4 regions of the Mesorhizobium sp. P2_F5 genome follow, and region 2 is predicted to be linked to each of the others. Evidence: predicted binding sites of a transcription regulator. Region 2 holds the regulator's gene; each other region holds the start of a gene.
What was found. The regulator PhoB, encoded in region 2, activates phosphate uptake and scavenging genes when phosphate is short. The targets are predictions, from matches to a motif close to TGTCATNNANCTGTCAT.

Region 1 (4,210 bases), on a different contig from region 2:
CACGATCTGCTACAATTTCATGCCCGTGGTCGACTGGACCCGTACCGATCTCGCCTACCGGCTGCCGACGACGGGTTATGCCTTGCGTTTCGATGCGATCGATTTCGCCGCCTACGATCTGTTCGTGCTGAAGCGCAAGAATGGTGCGGCAAGCTATACGCCGGCGCGTATTACCCAGGCGGAAGCGCGGCTCAAGGAATTGCCGCCCGAGAAGATCGACCAGATCGAACGCAACCTGATCGCCGGTCTGCCGGCGACCGAGCGCAAATATGACCGCGAGAGCTTTCGCGAGGCCTTGGCGGACTATGACGGGATCGGGCCGAAGGAGCTGCGCGACAACCTCGCCTGGTTCCTGCGCGAGATCATTCCGGTAGCGGAAGAGGAGGGGGTGCGCATGTGCATCCATCCTGATGATCCGCCGTTTTCCCTCTACGGCCTGCCTCGTGTCGTTTCGACCGCCGAGGATGCGCGCTTCATTCTTGGGGCTGTCGACAGCCAGGCCAATGGGCTGACGTTCTGCACCGGCTCCTACGGCACGCGCGCCGACAACGACATTGTCGCCATGGTCAAGGAATTCGCCGACCGCATCCACTTTGCCCATCTGCGCAACATCACCATCGAGAAGGACGGCTCGTTCTACGAAGCCGAGCATCTCGAGGGCGGCACCGATATGGCGCATGTCATCCTGGCGTTGATGCAGGAAGAGGCGCGCCGCCATAGAGAAGGCCGCGCCGACTGGCAAATCCCGATGCGGCCGGACCATGGCCATCTGCTCGCCGACGATATCGGCAAGACAAGGATCAATCCCGGCTACTCGCTGATCGGCCGCCTGAAAGGCCTCGCCGAACTGCGCGGCATCATGCGCGCCGTGGAGACGTTCGGGCTTGCTTGAAGCGACAAACGAATTGCGTTCAATGCCGATTTAACGTGCCGTCGCTGTAGATCATGCGGCCGGCGCGGAATGTCGCCCGCACCCGCGCCACCGGCTGGCGATCGGCAACGACCAGATCGGCCAGCAGTCCCGTCTCGATGGCGCCGCGATCGGTAAGCCCGAGCGCCGTGGCTGGATTGGCACTTGTCAGCGCTGCCGCCGCTACAAGACTGCCTTCGCGCAGTTCCGCCAGGCCGAGCACGGCCGGCAGGATGGAGGCTGGATGATAGTCGCTGGCCAGCATGTCGAGCAGCCCGGCCTGGTAAGCCTGGCGCGCCGAAAGATTGCCGGAATAGGATTGGCCGCGCAGCGCATTGGGCGCTCCCATCACAGTATGCATTGCGAGCCTCCTGGCTTCCTGCGCCGCTTCCAGGGTCACCGGGAATTCGCTGAGCGTGGCGCCAAGGCCATGAACCAGTTCCACCTTCTCCAGCGTGTCGTCATCATGCGAGGCAAGCGCGACGCCATTGGCCTGCGCACGCGCCGACAGATCCTGCAGTGCGTTGAGCACATCGCCCTGGCCCTCGCGGCCGGCTATGCGATGGCCGACGACCTCGGATGCCTGGGCAACCGACATGCCGCGCTCCTTGGCGATGCGTGCGATGTAAAGCTCGACATCGCGATACTGGCCCTGTCCCGGCGTGTGATCCATCAGCGAGATCAGATGCAGCCTGCCGGCATCCATCAGCTTCTGCAACATGGGAACCGCCGGGGTGAAGGTGACTTCGAAGCGGGCATGGATGCGGTGATCGACCAGCAGGTGGTCCTTCATTCCGGCAATGGTGTCGATGATTGCAGACGTATGCTCTTCGGAGCGCGCCACGCCGCTGGTGATGCTGGCGCCGATGAAGGACAGCGCGGCATAGGCGGTGGTGACGCCGCAGGAGGCGAGCTTCTTGTCGAGTTCGGCGATGCCGATCTTCATCGGCACATGCACGCCGAGGCGCGGTTCGACTTCCTTCTCGACCATGTCGCCATGCATGTCGATGAAGCCTGGCAGAAGCAGGCGGCCGCCGCCTGATATGTCGGCATTCTCGACCGGCTCGTTTCGGATCTCGGCAATCCGGCCGTTTTCGATGCGGATGGCGCCGCTCGGGATGACGCGGTCGCGCAGGACAATTTCGAATTCACTTAGCCACATGCAATTTCTCTTCGAGGCGGGTCAGGACGGGATTTTCGGTCGGCAAGACCAAGGGACAGGCGTCCCCATAACAGCTGCTTGCCCCCGAAAAATGACAATCGGTGACGGGCCTTGTGATTGACGCGAAAAGTCACGGTTCATGAAAGTTCACGGCCGCATTTCTTTTCAAGCCGGCTTCGGGTTTGTCCCTCGATTGCCAGCTTGACAGAAAGCTGACAACGTATCATATCCGAAAAGCTGACTATGTATCATATTATTCCGCGCAGCTGTTAAGACCGGTAAAGCCGGCTGTCCCAGGGAGGCGATTGTGGGAGACGCTATCAGCCAGTGGAGCAATTGGTCGGGCTATGTCACGGCCAGGCCGCAGGCTTTTGCCGAACCGCAAACTCTCGATGAATTGGGCGAACTCCTGCGCAGCGCGCCCGGACCTGTCCGCTTCGTCGGCACGGGGCATTCCTTCACACCGCTGGTCAGGAATGACGGCACCATCCTGTCGCTCGACCGCTTCGAGGGGCTAAAGTCACACGATCCCGAAAAACTGACGGCCCGGGTCGGCGCCGGCACCAAGATCGGCGCGCTGGCAAAACTTCTGCACGGCGTCGGCCAGGCGCTGCCAAACATGGGTGACATCGACAAGCAGGCATTTGGGGGAGCGCTCGGCACCGCCACGCATGGCTCGGGCATCACGCTCGGCGCCTACCACACCCAGCTCGAGGCGATGCAGATCGTCGACGGGCGCGGCGAGGTCAAGGAGTTCGACCGCGCCACAAGCCCAGACATGATCGATGCCATGGGCGCCTCGCTCGGTGCCTTCGGGGCGGTGACCGAGGTGACGATCCGCAATGTCGCGAGTTGCCGGATGCGGCACCGCCGCTGGACAGCGCCGATTGCCGACGTGCTATCGCAATTCGAGAGCACCGTGACGGCGCATCGTTCGGCAGAATTCTACTACGTGCCGTTTTCGGGCCAGGCGCTGCTGATCGCCAGCGACATCACCGACGCGCCGGCGACGGTGCGCCCGCCGACGGAAGACGACGATGCGGTGACAACGCTGAGGAAGTTGCGCGACTATCTCAGCTGGTTTCCCTGGCTGCGCCGCCGTCTCATCGGCTCGGCCTTCGCCAAGGTGCCGCCCGAGGATTATGTCGAGGACTGGCTGAAGGTCTTCACCTCGGAGCGCAACGTCAAGTTCAACGAGATGGAATATCACCTGCCGTTCGAGGAAGGGACGGCGGCGCTGGGCGAAATCATCGCGCTGCTCGAGACGCGGTTTCCGGATGTCTACTTTCCGATCGAAGTTCGCGTCGTCGCGCCCGACAACATCTGGCTCAGCCCCTTCTACAAGCGCCCGACATGCTCCGTCGCCATTCATCACGGCGTCGAGCGCGATCCGATGGCGTACTTCAACGCCGCCGAACCGATCTTCAGGAAGCGCGGCGGCCGCCCGCATTGGGGCAAGATGCACAGCCTCGCCGCCAAGGAACTGAGTGCGCTCTATCCGCGCTGGAGCGATGCGATGGCGGTGCGCCGGGAGATGGACCCGGACAACCGTTTCGTGACGCCTTACATGGCCAGGCTGCTCGGCGTCGCGACATGAGCCTGACCGACACCTATTTTGCCGAACTGTCTACCGCGCTCAGGGCGGTCGGGATCTTTCAGCCTTGCCTGGTGCTCGATCTCGACCGGCTCGACCACAACATCGCCGCGATCAAGGTGAAGTTCGCCACCGGCCTCGATCTGCGCCTCGTCGACAAGTCGCTGCCATGCCTGCCGCTCATCCAGCATATCCGCGCGGCGTTCGCGACCGACAGGCTGATGACTTTTCATCTGCCGATCAGCGCCGAAATGCTGAAAGCCTTTCCCGATGTCGATCTGCTGCTTGGCAAGCCGATGCCGGTCGCCGGTGCCAGGCACGCGCTGACCAAGGGCGTTCTCGCCGGTCTTGGCGAAGCGACGTCGCGCATCGTCTGGCTGATCGATACCGAGGAGCGGCTGGCCGCCTATGGCGCGCTTGCCACCGAGCTCGACCGCGAGCTGCGCATCTGCTTCGAGGTCGATGTCGGCCTGCATCGCGGCGGTATCAGCAATCCCGACGCACTGGCACGGGCGGTTGCAGCGCTGGCGAATTATCCACGGCT
Region 2 (4,210 bases):
AGCATTTCAACACCGGCCTGTTCACCTATGGCGCTTCCAGCCGCCCGGAAACGTCGGGCATGGGCGTGGCCATCATCGGCTCGTTCTACATGATGGTGATCGTGCTGCTCTTGGCGCTGCCGATCGGCGTCGCCGCCTCCATTTATCTCGAGGAATTCGCCAAAAAGAACCGCTTCACCGACCTGATCGAAGTCAACATCAACAATCTGGCGGCGGTGCCGTCGATCGTTTTCGGCCTGCTCGGCCTTGCCGTGTTCATCAACTTCCTCGGAATGCCGCGCTCCGCTGCCTTCGTCGGCGGCCTGGTGCTGACCCTGATGACGCTGCCGACCATCATCATCGCCACGCGCGCCGCCCTTGCCGCGGTGCCGCCGTCGATCCGCTCGGCAGCGCTTGGGCTTGGCGCCTCGAAGATGCAGATGGTGTTCCAGCACATCCTGCCGCTTGCCGCTCCCGGCATCCTGACCGGAACCATCATCGGCCTGGCGCGTGCGCTGGGTGAGACGGCACCGCTGCTCCTAATCGGCATGGTCGCCTTCGTCGCCGACTATCCGAAGACGCCTTTCGATCCGGCGACCGCGCTGCCGGTGCAGATCTACATGTGGGCAAACGAGGCCGAACGCGCTTTTGTCGAGCGCATGTCCGGCGCCATCATCATCCTGCTCGTCTTCCTCATGGCCATGAACATCACCGCGATCGTGCTTCGACGCCGGTTCGAGCGGCGCTGGTAGAAAAAAGGCAATTTGGTATGAACATCATGACCGAACAGTCCCTTGAAAACGCAGTGGGCGACAAGATGAACGCCAAGTCGAACGAAGTCATCAAGATGCGCGGCGACAAGGTCGGCGTCTTCTACGGCGAGAAGCAGGCGCTGTTTGACGTCAATCTCGACGTCCGCCAGAACCAGGTGACGGCGCTGATCGGCCCGTCCGGTTGCGGCAAGTCGACCTTCCTGCGCTGTCTCAACCGCATGAACGACACCATCGATTCGGCGCGGGTGACCGGCAAGATCACGCTGGACGAGGACGACATCTACGACAAGAACATCGACGTCGTCGAACTCCGCGCCCGCGTCGGCATGGTGTTCCAGAAGCCCAATCCGTTCCCGAAGTCGATCTACGAAAATGTCGCCTACGGCCCGCGCATCCACGGGCTGGCCAAGCGCAAGTCCGACATGGACCAGATCGTCGAATCCAGCCTGAAGAAGGCGGCGATCTGGAACGAGGTCAAGGACCGCCTGCAGGAGCCCGGCACCGGTCTGTCCGGCGGCCAGCAGCAGCGCCTGTGCATCGCGCGCGCCATCGCCGTGTCGCCGGAAGTGATCCTGATGGACGAGCCCTGCTCGGCGCTCGATCCGATCGCCACCGCCCGCGTCGAGGAGCTGATCGACGAGCTGCGCCAGAACTACACCATCGTCATCGTCACCCACTCGATGCAGCAGGCGGCGCGCGTGTCGCAGCGCACGGCGATGTTCCATCTCGGCTATCTGGTCGAGGAGGGCGCCACCGACAAGATGTTCACCAACCCCGACGACAAGCGCACCCAGGACTATATTACCGGCCGCTTCGGCTGAGCCGTCCGGCGGTTGAATTTTCAGGCACGAGGACCAAGATCATGGGTGAACATACCGTCGCCTCCTTCGATGAAGAGCTGGGGCAGATCAGCAAGCTGATCCGCGACATGGGCGATCTGGCCGGCTCGATGGTCAACGCCTCGACCAGGGCGTTGCTCAATTCCGACAATGCGCTGGCGCAGCGTGTCGTTTCCGACGACGCCATCATGGACGCGCGCCAGCGTGAGCTGGATGACCGCGCCATCACGCTGATCGCCAAGCGCCAGCCAATGGCCAACGACCTGCGCGCTGTGGTCGGCTCGATCCGCATGGCCGGCGACCTCGAACGCATCGGCGATCTCGCCAAGAACATCGCCAAGCGCGTCGGCACTGTCGGCCTCAGCGTTACGCCGCGCGACCTGTCGCATTCCATCGACGCCATGGCGCAGCTGGTGCTGATCCAGGTGCAAGGCGTTGTCGAGGAATATGCCGCCGCGGATGCCGCAGCCCTGGCGAAACTCAGGAATGAGGACGAGCGCATCGACGTCAAGTACACGTCGGTGTTTCGCGAACTCTTGACCTACATGATGGAGGACCCGCGCAACATCACCGCCTGCACGCATCTCCTGTTCTGCGCCAAGAATCTGGAGCGCATCGGCGATCATGTCACCAACATCGCTGAAAATGCGTACTATGTGCTGACCGGCCAGCAATTGCCCGCCAATCGTCCGAAGCAGGACGAGACGGCGATGGCCACTTCGGCCTGACAAGGGTGAACTGCTGATGATTGCGCCACGCATCATGGTCGTGGAGGATGAGGAGCCACTGGGCGTGCTGCTCCGCTACAACCTCGAATCCGAAGGCTACCAGGTCGAGGTGGTGACGCGCGGCGACGAGGCCGAAATCCGGCTGCAGGAAAACGTCCCCGATCTGCTGGTGCTCGACTGGATGGTGCCGGCGGTGTCCGGCATCGAGCTGTGCCGGCGGCTCAGAATGCGGCCCGAGACCGAACGGCTGCCGATCATCATGCTGACCGCGCGCGGCGAAGAAAGCGACCGCGTGCGTGGCTTGTCCACCGGTGCCGACGACTATCTGGTCAAGCCGTTCTCGACGCCGGAGTTCATGGCGCGCGTGAAAGCGCTGCTGCGCCGCGCCAAGCCGGAAGTGCTCTCCAGCGTGCTCAAGGTCGGCGACATCGTGCTCGACCGTGAATCGCACCGGGTCTACCGCAAGAAGAGCGAGATCCGGCTCGGGCCGACCGAGTTCCGCCTGCTCGAATTCATGATGCGCCATCCAGGTCGGGTCTTCTCGCGCAGCCAACTGCTCGACAATGTCTGGGGCGAGACGATCTATATCGACGAGCGCACGGTCGACGTGCATGTCGGGCGCTTGCGCAAGGCGGTCAACAATGGCCGCATGCCTGACGTGATCCGCACCATCCGCGGTGCAGGCTACGCCATCCGCGAAGATTGACGCGCGGCGCGCCGCGCCGTTGCCGGCCTCTCAGGCGACATGTTTGCTAGATTTCGCCTGAATCCCCGGCGCGAAAATCTCCTGGTCGACGAAGCCGAGCGCGCGCATGGCGCAGCCTTCGCGGATCAGCGGCAGTTCGTTGGGTTCGGTGTCGAAGGAAATCGACTTCGAGTGCTGGCCGCCGGCGGTCTGGGCAATCGCATTGCGCAATGCCGGTTCGATCAGATCGAAGGCGGCGGCGCTGACACCGACCATGGCGACGGGGGCGGGATCGATTAGGGCGAACAGGCTGCCAAGGCCGAAGCCGAGCGCTTCCCCGGCCTTGCGGTAGGCTTCCCGCTCGGGACCTTCGGTTTCGCGAGCGCGTGTGGCAAGCCCCCGCATGTCGGCGTCGCCGACATCGACCGGTTCGGCGTCCTCGCTCATCCCCATGGCATTGCGCCAGATGGCGTAGTTGCCGGCATAGGCCTCGACGCAGCCACGCCGCCCGCAGCGACAGAGCGCGCCGCCGGGACGGTGGATCATGTGGCCGAACTCGCCGCCTGAGGAATGGGTGCCGGTGAACAGTTCGCCTTTCAGCACCAACCCCATGCCGATGCCGTGCGAGAGCAGGATGGCAATGAAATCGTCGCGGTAGCGCTCAGGCTGGCGCCATTGCAGCGCCACCGCCATCATGTTGCAGTCGTTCTCCATGGTGGCCGGAATGCCGAACTCCGCTTCCAGTATGTCGGCGAACGCGATGTCGGTCAGCGGCGTGATCGGCGACCACAGCATGGCGCGCGCCTGCGAATCGGTGATGCCCTGGATGCCCATGGCAATGCGGGCGATGCTTTGGACATCGAGGTCGGGATCCTCGAGCCGCCGCCGCACGATTGCCGTGCATTCGCCGATCAGTTCGTCGCGCGGCATGGTCAGCGTGTCCAGCCGGCGCTGCTCCTCGGCGACCACATGGCCGGCATAGTCGATGACGGTGACGGAAAGGAAATTCAGCGACAGCACCACGGTCATCACCGCGGCTGCTTCCGGATTGAGGCCAAGGCCGACCTGTGGCCGTCCGCGTTTCAGCGCACCGGTCTCGCCGGGCTTGCTCTCGGCCAGGATGCCTTCTTGAATCAGGTCAGAAGAGATCGCCGATATGGTCGAATGGCTAAGGCCGGTGGTTGCCGCAATCTCGGTCCGCGACGG
Region 3 (4,210 bases), on a different contig from region 2:
AGGCTAGGATTGGTCATGAAATATTCCTGCGCGTTGAACGGTTCCTCACCCTCCTCCAGCACGACGCGCCGGGAGGTTCCGTCAGCCAATACGTCGAAACTTTGCTGGTTGTCCATGATGTTGCCCAGCATGATCTGGCCAAGTATCTGTTCATGCACAGTTGGATTGGTGATCGGCACCATGGTCTCGACGCGGCGGTCGAGATTGCGCGGCATCAGGTCAGCCGAGGAGATGTAGACGATCGCCCCGTCCGAGGGCAGGCCGTGGCCGTTGCCGAAGCAGTAGATGCGGCTGTGTTCGAGGAAGCGGCCGACGATCGACTTGACCCTGATGTTTTCCGACAGGCCGGGCACCTGCGGCCGCAGGCAGCAGATGCCGCGTACGACGAGGTCGATCTCGACGCCGGCACGGCTGGCGTCATAGAGTGCGTCGATGATGTTGGGATCGACGAGCGCGTTCATCTTCATCCAGATGCGCGCCGGCCGACCCGCCAGCGCATGGGCGATCTCGTCGGCAATGTGCTTCAGGATGCGGCTGCGCAGCGTGAACGGCGAGATGGCGATCCGCATCTCATCGGTTGGCTCGGCATAGCCGGTGATGAAGTTGAACAGCTGCGCGACATCGCGCGCGATCGTCGGATCGGTGGTGAAGAAGGACAGGTCGGTGTAGATGCGCGCGGTGACCGGATGGTAGTTGCCGGTGCCCAGATGCACATAGTTGCGCAGCTTGCCGTCCTCGCGACGCACCACCAATGACATCTTGGCATGCGTCTTCAGTTCGAGGAAGCCGAACACGACCTGGACGCCGGCGCGCTCGAGGTCCCGCGCCCAGCGGATGTTGGCTTCCTCGTCAAAGCGCGCCTTGAGCTCGACCAGCGCGGTCACCGACTTGCCGGCCTCGGCCGCGTCGACCAGCGCGCGCACGATCGGGCTGTCGTTGGAGGTGCGATAAAGCGTCTGCTTGATCGCCACCACTTCCGGATCGGCCATCGCCTGGCGCAGGAACTGCACCACCACGTCGAAGGATTCATAGGGGTGGTGGACGACGATGTCCTTCTCGCGGATGGCCGCGAAACAATCGCCGCCATGCTCGCGGATGCGCTCTGGAAAGCGCGGATTGTAGGGCCTGAATTTGAGGTCGTCGCGCGGCACGGCAACGATCTCGGAAATCTGGCTGAGCGCCAGCGGGCCGGTCAGCACGCTGATGCGACTCGAAGAGACGCCAAGCTCGCCGGCAACGAACTCGCGCAATTCGCCGGGCATCAACTTGTCGAATTCGATGCGGATGACCGAACCGCGGCGGCGGCGCTTCAGCGCCGTCTCGAACAGGCGCACGAGATCTTCCGACTCCTCCTCGACCTCGATATCGCTGTCTCGAATGATGCGGAAGGTGCCGGAGCCCTTGACCTCGTAGCCGGGGAACAGCTTGCCGATATAGAGGCCGACCGCCTCCTCGAGCGGGATGAAGCGAACATGCTGCTTGCGGTCGGGCAGACGGATGAAGCGCTTCAGCGCCACCGGCAGGCGCAAGAGCGCGCTCATCTCCTCGCCATTCTTGCGATGGCGCAATTGCAGCGCCATGGAGAAGCCGAGGTTGGGAATGAACGGGAACGGATGCGCCGGGTCGATCGACAGCGGGGTCAGCACCGGGAAGACCTGGTCCTGGAAATGGTCTTCCAGCCAGACCTTCTCATCCTTGGTCAGTGCATCGCGGGTGATGCTCTCAATACCTTCCTTGTTGAGCAGCAGCATCAGCGCCGACAGGCTGTTCTGCTGGTCCTCCTGCAGCCGCTCGACCTCGCGCAGCAATTGTTCGAGCTGCTGCTCGGGCGTGCGGCCGTCGGGGCTCTTGAGCGCGATGCCTTCGCGCACCTGGCCGGCAAGACCGGCAACGCGGACCATGAAGAATTCATCGAGATTGGCGGCCGAGATCGACAGGAAGCGGACCCGCTCGAGCAGCGGATGGTGCTCGTTCTGCGATTCCTCAAGAACGCGCCGGTTGAACTGCAGCCAGGAGAATTCGCGGTTGACGAAACGGTCGGGATTGCCGCCCTCGGGGCTCGCCACCTCGACATTGATGAATTCGCTCTGCACCGGCTTCAGTTCATTCATGGTTTCCTGCCCGCAACCGTTCCCTTGGAGCGCCGCACATGCCGAGATGGCCATGGACGCTCTAACATGCCTTTGTGACGCATGATCCGTCGCGGAGTAGCTCGGCTTCCGGGGTCATGCGCTTAACCGGCTTAACTTATCCTCTGACAGGGTTTTACGACAGTTTCATTTCATCGATCTTGCAAAGAGAGCTGTTATGATCCAGATGCAGACGAGACTGCGTTAAGGAGACGATGATGGCAGGCGGTTCCATTCCCCATTTCCAGAACGATGCCGGCCATCCGGCGATCGACATCGGTGTCAGGGAATTCATGTGCACCGGCGCCAACCCACCCTTCGATCATCCGCATGTCTTCCTCGACATGGGCGACGACAATGAAAAGGTCTGCCCCTATTGCTCGACGCTCTACCGCTATTCGGCGAAGCTGAAGGCGACGGAAACCCTGCCCGCCGGCTGCATTTACATCGACCAGGCCGCCTGATCCTGTCGCGGCTAGCCCGATGGAAGACATCAGGTCCCGGCAGGTCATAATCGCCGGGGCCGGCGTTGCCGGGTTGACGGTTGCCCTTGCCTTCGCCGAACGCGGCTATCCCGTAAAACTGTTCGAACAGGCGTCGCGCCTCGAAGCAGCCGGCGCCGGCATTCAGCTTTCGCCCAACGCAACACGCATTCTTCGAAAACTCGGCGTGCTCGACCGGCTGCTGCCGGCGGCCTTGCGACCGGAAGCGGTCGTGCTCAAGGACGCCGGGACGCTGCGCGAACTGGCTCGGGTGCCACTTGGGCAAGCCGCCGAAGCGCGCTGGCAGGCGCCCTATCTCGTTACCCACCGCGCCGATCTGCAGGCGGCGCTGCTGGCGCAGGCCGCTGAACGGCCGGGGATTGAGCTCATCACCGGTGCCCGGGTGAGCAGGCTCGCCATCAACCCGCAAGGTGTTGCCGTGACCGCCGAAGCGGATGGCCACGCCATCGAGGCCCGTGGCCGGCTCCTGGTCGGCGCCGACGGTGTCTGGTCGTCGGTTCGGGCGCAACTTACGGGCTTCGGCAAGAGCCATTTCTCCGGCGAACTTGCCTGGCGGGCCACGATCGCGGCCGAGAACGCCGCCGGAGAAGCCTTTGCCGCCATCGGCGCCGCCGACTGCGTCACCACTTTCCTGCATCCCGGTTTCCACATGGTCGCCTATCCCGTCAGCAAGGGCCGCGCCTTCAATCTCGCCGCTTTCACCAAGGGCGAGCGGATAGCCGAAGCCTGGTCGGGCCGTGCCGACCCAGCTGTGCTCGACGGCGCCACGCGCCACACCGCGCCAGGCCTGGCGAAGCTTGTGGCGCTGGCCGGCCCGTGGACGGCCTTTCCGATCCACACCGTCGAACAAAGGCGGTGGACGAGCCCGCAAGGCGTCGCCCTGATCGGCGACGCCGCGCATGCGATGACGCCGTTTGCGGCGCAAGGTGCGGCCATGGCGATCGAGGATGCCGTAATGCTGGCTGACGTCACCGCCGATTTCCCCGCCGATCCGGCGGGAAGTCTTCAAATCTGGGAAAACCTGCGGCGACCGCGGGTCGCCAAGGCAGCACGTCGCGGCGCCGTCAACCGCCTGGCCTGGCACGCCGCCGGTCCGGTGGCGATCGCCCGCAACCTGTTCCTGGCCATGCGCTCGCCCGAAAAGCTCGTGGCCGATCTCGACTGGCTCTACGGCTGGGAGCCGCAGAAAATCATTCGGCGCTGAGCGGCGCCGGGATGCCGTTTTTGCCTAGTTGTAAAGCCGCATCGACAGGCCGAGCGAGGCCGGCAGTGGGTTCCACCAGCCGGTGCGCAGGCCAGCGGTGCGCAGACCCGCCGCCGTCCAAGTGTTGCAGCCGACCGGCGCGTTGAAATGGCCGTTCGCCTCGAAGAAGCGGTCGAAGCGGGAATAGGCGGCATTCTCGATGACAACCGGACCGTTCGGCCCTTGCTGGAAGCTCGCGTCGATGTAATCGAGCAGTGCTGCAAAACGCTCCTCATCGATGTCGAAGCCGGTGACGGCGGGATGCGGCTCGGCGATGGCGCCTGCGATATCCACATGCATGACCGAGGCGTCCAGCGTCAGCGCCTTGAGCACAG
Region 4 (4,210 bases), on a different contig from region 2:
GCCCTTCGCCGACCCCGAGGCCAAGGCGCTCATCGCCGGGCTGGGCATGGACACGTCGCCCGACAGTCTCGTCGCGCTCTATGTCGCCGGCCTGCTGGGCATCGGCTATGGCGTGCGCCAGATCCTGGCGGCGATGGCCAACAAAGGCATCGCCATCGATACCATCGTTGTCAGCGGCGGCGCTGCGCAAAGCGAATTGGTGCGCCAACTGCTGGCTGACACCACAGGGCTGACCGTCGCCGGCTCGACCTCGCCGGAGCCGGTGCTGCTCGGCTCGGCCGTATTGGCCGCGGTGGCGGCCGGAACCTATCCGGATGTGATTGCCGCGATGACCGGTATGTCGCGCATCGGCGATATCTATCGCCCGGCTGGCGGCGATCTCATGCCCTGGCACGACAAGCGCTACGCCGCTTTTGAACTGCTGCAGCAGGCGGGCCGCGCGATCCGCGACTGACCACGAGGCGAGGCCGGCAATCGAGGCTTAATGCGTCCGCGCAGCACCCGCCAGTTGGTCGGCATCGGTCAATGTCTGCAGAAAGGCGACGATGTCGTCGATTTCGGGATCGGTCAGCGCCGGCTTGCCGCCGGGCTTCCGGCCGAAGGGCGGGTCCTGGTTGAGATTGGCCCAGTAAGCCTTCGGCAGATCGTCATTTTGCCGGACCGTACCGTCGGCATTCCTCGGGTACCAGCGGCCGGGATCGCTGTCGCGGCTGGCATAGAAGGCGACCGCCCCGCGCAGTGTGTGGAAATAGCCATTGTGGAAGAAGCTCTTCTTCAGCGCTACGTTGCGCAGCGTCGGCGTGCGAAACAGGCCGCAATACTCCCTCCGGCCCTTGAGATCGGTCCTCAGCGGACCGCACAGGCCGAGGTCGAAATAGGTCGGATCGGCATTGGCCGGGATGGCCGGATTGCGCGGCACGCCGATGCCGAGGAAACCGAAATCGGTGAATTGCGGCGGCTCGCCGTCATTGGCCGGTTCGCTGAGATGGCAGCTGGCACAATTGCCCTTGGTCTCGTCCTCGAACAGGGAGCGCCCGTGCAATTCCTGTGCGCTCAGCGTCGCCTTGCCGGCAAGGAAGGCGTCGTAGCGGCTGGAGTACGGATAGAAATCTGTAGCACTCTGCTCGAATGTGCCGAGCGCCTCGACGGCGGCCTCGAAAGCATCGTCCGGACGGTCGAAGACAGTCTCGCCAAAGACCACCTTGATCTCGCCTGCATAGGCGGCCTTGCGCAAGGCAGCGGCGACGGCATCGCCATCCATGTTGGCCATCTCGAACGGCGACAAAAGCGGGATCCGCGCCTGGTCCTTGCCGTGGTCGGCGCGGCCGTCCCAGGTCAGGCCGCCGGTGGCACCATTGTCGACGCTCTCGTCGCCCTCGTCCTCGGAATCGTAGAAATGCTCGCTGAACGCCGGAACCGCCTGCAGATAGCGCAGCGACGGCACGGCGCGCAGTCCCGGCTGGTCCATCTCCGGTCCGCCCATCTCGACCGGTCCCGCTGAAGCCGGGCCAAAGGCGTGATGCGGATCATGGCAGGACGAGCAAGCCTGCAGGCCCGACGCGGACAGCGACGTATCGAAGAACATCTTGCGGCCGAGCGCGGTCAGTGCCGCCGCCCTGGCATAGGCGTCGCTGCGCGACATCGGCCCGGGATGGGCGCCGTCGGCGCCTGCCGCACGTGCTGGCGCCGCAAGACTGAGCAGCGCTGCCGCGCCGATGGCGATCGCCCGGCTTTTCCCCCACCTTGCCCAGTGTTGCGCCGTCATCTCATTCGGTCCGGTTTCGTCCGGGCTTAAAACCGCACTGCTACGGATTGATGACCGCGCCGCCTGCTCACGCAACCGTGTTCGCCGGCTTGGAAAACGTCACAAAGGTGACAAGGCGGTGGCCCTAATTTGGCGTGCCGCGCGAAAAGGTCCGGTTTTGTCGCGCTGCTCCTCCAGCCATTGTTCCAAGCCACGAGGTTTTCCATCATGACGAGGCTCAAGCTCCTCACTTCCCTCTATCTAGCCGGCTCGGCCCTTGCCCCCCTTGTCGCGGCAGGCGCCGTTCATGCCGCGCCCGCCGGCTATGACAAGATCGATACGGTCGTCGTCATCTATGCCGAGAACCGCAGCTTCGATAACCTCTATGGCGGCTTTCCCGGCGCCAACGGCCTGTCGAATGTGACGGCCAGCCAGGCGCGCCAGCTCGACCGCGACGGCCAACCGCTGACCGAATTGCCGCCGGCCTGGGGTGGACTCACCGGCAAGGGCGTGACGCCGGCGGTGACGGAAGCACAGACCGCGCATCTCGCCAATGCCGTCTTCGCCATCGACGATCCCAAGGGTTTTAACGAGAATACCGGGGTCATCACCCATGATCTTTGGCATCGCTTCTACCAGGAGCAGATGCAGATCGACGGCGGCAAGAACGACAAGTTCGTCGCCTGGGCCGATTCCGGCGGTCTCGTCATGGGCCATTATGACGGCTCGGTGCTGCCGATGTGGGCGGTCGGCAAGAAATACGTGCTGGCCGACAATTTCTTCCAGGGCGCCTTTGGCGGTTCCTTCCTCAACCATTTCATGCTCGCCTGCGCCTGCGTGCCGGTCTATCCCAACGCCGACAAGAGCCCGGTCAAGGACCAGATCGCCGTCGTCGACGCCGATGGCAAGACGCTCAAGATCGCCGACAATTCGCCGCCTTCGGCACTCGGCGGCGTGCCGAAATTCGTCAGTGACGGCGCCATCACACCCGATTTCTACGCCGTCAACACCATGCAGCCGCCCTACCAGCCGAGCAACAACAAGCCGGTCGCAGGCGGTGACGCAGCACTTGCCGACCCGGCGCAGCCGACCACGCTGCCGCCACAGCACGACATCACCATCGGTGACCTGCTGTCGCTAAAGGGCGTCGACTGGGCCTGGTATGCCGGCGCCTGGCAGGCCACACTCGACGGCAAGAATGCGACGCCGGTGCCGAACTTCCAGTTCCATCACCAGCCCTTCAACTATTTCGCGGCTTATGCGCCGGGCACGGCCGCCCGCGCCGAACACCTGAGAGACGGCGGCCTTGGCGGCACCGAGTTCATCAAGGCGATCGACGACGGCAAGCTGCCCGCCGTGTCCTTCTACAAGCCGCAGGGCAACCTCAACGAGCACAGCGGCTATGCCGATGTCACCTCAGGCGACCAGCATCTGGCCGACCTCGTCGCGCATCTCGAGAAGAGCCCGCAATGGCCGCATATGCTGGTTGTCGTCACCTATGACGAGAATGGCGGCTTCTGGGATCATGTCGCGCCGCCCAAGGCCGACCGCTGGGGCCCGGGCAACCGCATCCCGGCCTTCATCATCTCGCCCTATGCCAGGATGGGCATGGTCGATCACACGCAATACGACACCACGTCGATTCTGCGCTTCATCACCGCGCGTTACGATCTGCCGGTGCTGCCCGGCATCGTCGCCCGCGACAAGGCGCTGCGCAACAACGACCAGCCGCCGATGGGCGATCTGAGCGCGGCGCTCGATCTTAGTCGGTAGGCCAATCCAGACCGGACCTGTTCTTTCACACCGTCCAGAAATAGCGGACGATGTGAAAGAACACGGGCGCGGCGAAGACCAGGCTGTCGGCGCGATCCATCATGCCGCCATGGCCTTCGACGAGATGGCCCGGCTTGGTCGCACTTGACGGCCGGCCCACCAGCTTGCCAGAGAAAATTGGCCAACCCTATTCAGCCACCTTGGCCGTGATGCAATCTAGCGAAGGAAGTGGCGCCAAACCATCCTTGGTTCTTTCTTCTGGCTCCGGAGTTCCGTCTACTTCTTCGGCAGCACATTTGTAAATCGCTTCAATCACCAAGCCCCGAATCGTCGCATCAGGAAGTGTCAGGTAATCGAAGTACCTATCCCTCGTCGGAAAGCCCTGCAAATAATCAAGCGCGGTGTGGACGCAACCATCAAGCATTGCCTCCGCTTTTTCGCGGAAGATGGCCTCGTCTATGAGGATGACTCCTACGGAAGCCCAGGTGCCTCTGCTAAGAAATTTATATGCGGTACATCCGTTTTGGCCAACCTTCGCTGTTGCAACGAAGTCCTTGTAGGATGGCAGCAGGGCGGAGTTGGCTAAGGCTGACGTTATATCGTTTTGCCAGTTTGCGCCGTCGGCAGCGATTATGGAAATTTGGGCCGTACCGAAGGCCGGGAAAAGACCATTTAGATCGCCCCTGAGGACTT

Region 1: a site for PhoB is predicted at 2,274-2,290, ahead of AC1DYO_RS08450 (alpha-D-ribose 1-methylphosphonate 5-triphosphate diphosphatase). Genes of this name have one in related genera too.
Region 3: a site for PhoB is predicted at 2,268-2,284, ahead of AC1DYO_RS09400 (RNA degradosome polyphosphate kinase). Genes of this name have one in related genera too.
Region 4: a site for PhoB is predicted at 1,805-1,821, ahead of AC1DYO_RS26585 (acid phosphatase). Genes of this name have one in related genera too.

The regions. Positions count from the first base shown of each region.
Region 1 covers NZ_JBFUEY010000004.1:402,096-406,305, reverse strand. Annotated here, with positions in the region: gene uxuA (mannonate dehydratase) at 1-892, shown strand, start outside; gene AC1DYO_RS08450 (alpha-D-ribose 1-methylphosphonate 5-triphosphate diphosphatase) at 912-2,072, opposite strand; gene AC1DYO_RS08445 (D-arabinono-1,4-lactone oxidase) at 2,380-3,669, shown strand; gene AC1DYO_RS08440 (alanine racemase) at 3,666-4,210, shown strand, end outside.
Region 2 covers NZ_JBFUEY010000006.1:16,576-20,785, forward strand. Annotated here, with positions in the region: gene pstA (phosphate ABC transporter permease PstA) at 1-731, shown strand, start outside; gene pstB (phosphate ABC transporter ATP-binding protein PstB) at 749-1,573, shown strand; gene phoU (phosphate signaling complex protein PhoU) at 1,615-2,319, shown strand; gene phoB (phosphate regulon transcriptional regulator PhoB) at 2,336-3,025, shown strand; gene AC1DYO_RS10720 (ROK family protein) at 3,056-4,210, opposite strand, start outside.
Region 3 covers NZ_JBFUEY010000005.1:13,075-17,284, reverse strand. Annotated here, with positions in the region: gene AC1DYO_RS09400 (RNA degradosome polyphosphate kinase) at 1-2,111, opposite strand, end outside; gene AC1DYO_RS09395 (zinc-finger domain-containing protein) at 2,348-2,593, shown strand; gene AC1DYO_RS09390 (FAD-dependent monooxygenase) at 2,613-3,836, shown strand; gene AC1DYO_RS09385 (TIGR02117 family protein) at 3,861-4,210, opposite strand, start outside.
Region 4 covers NZ_JBFUEY010000024.1:9,223-13,432, reverse strand. Annotated here, with positions in the region: gene AC1DYO_RS26595 (FGGY-family carbohydrate kinase) at 1-454, shown strand, start outside; gene AC1DYO_RS26590 (cytochrome-c peroxidase) at 482-1,765, opposite strand; gene AC1DYO_RS26585 (acid phosphatase) at 1,973-3,517, shown strand; partial or broken gene AC1DYO_RS26580 (phosphatidate cytidylyltransferase) at 3,543-3,647, opposite strand; gene AC1DYO_RS26575 (hypothetical protein) at 3,705-4,210, opposite strand, start outside.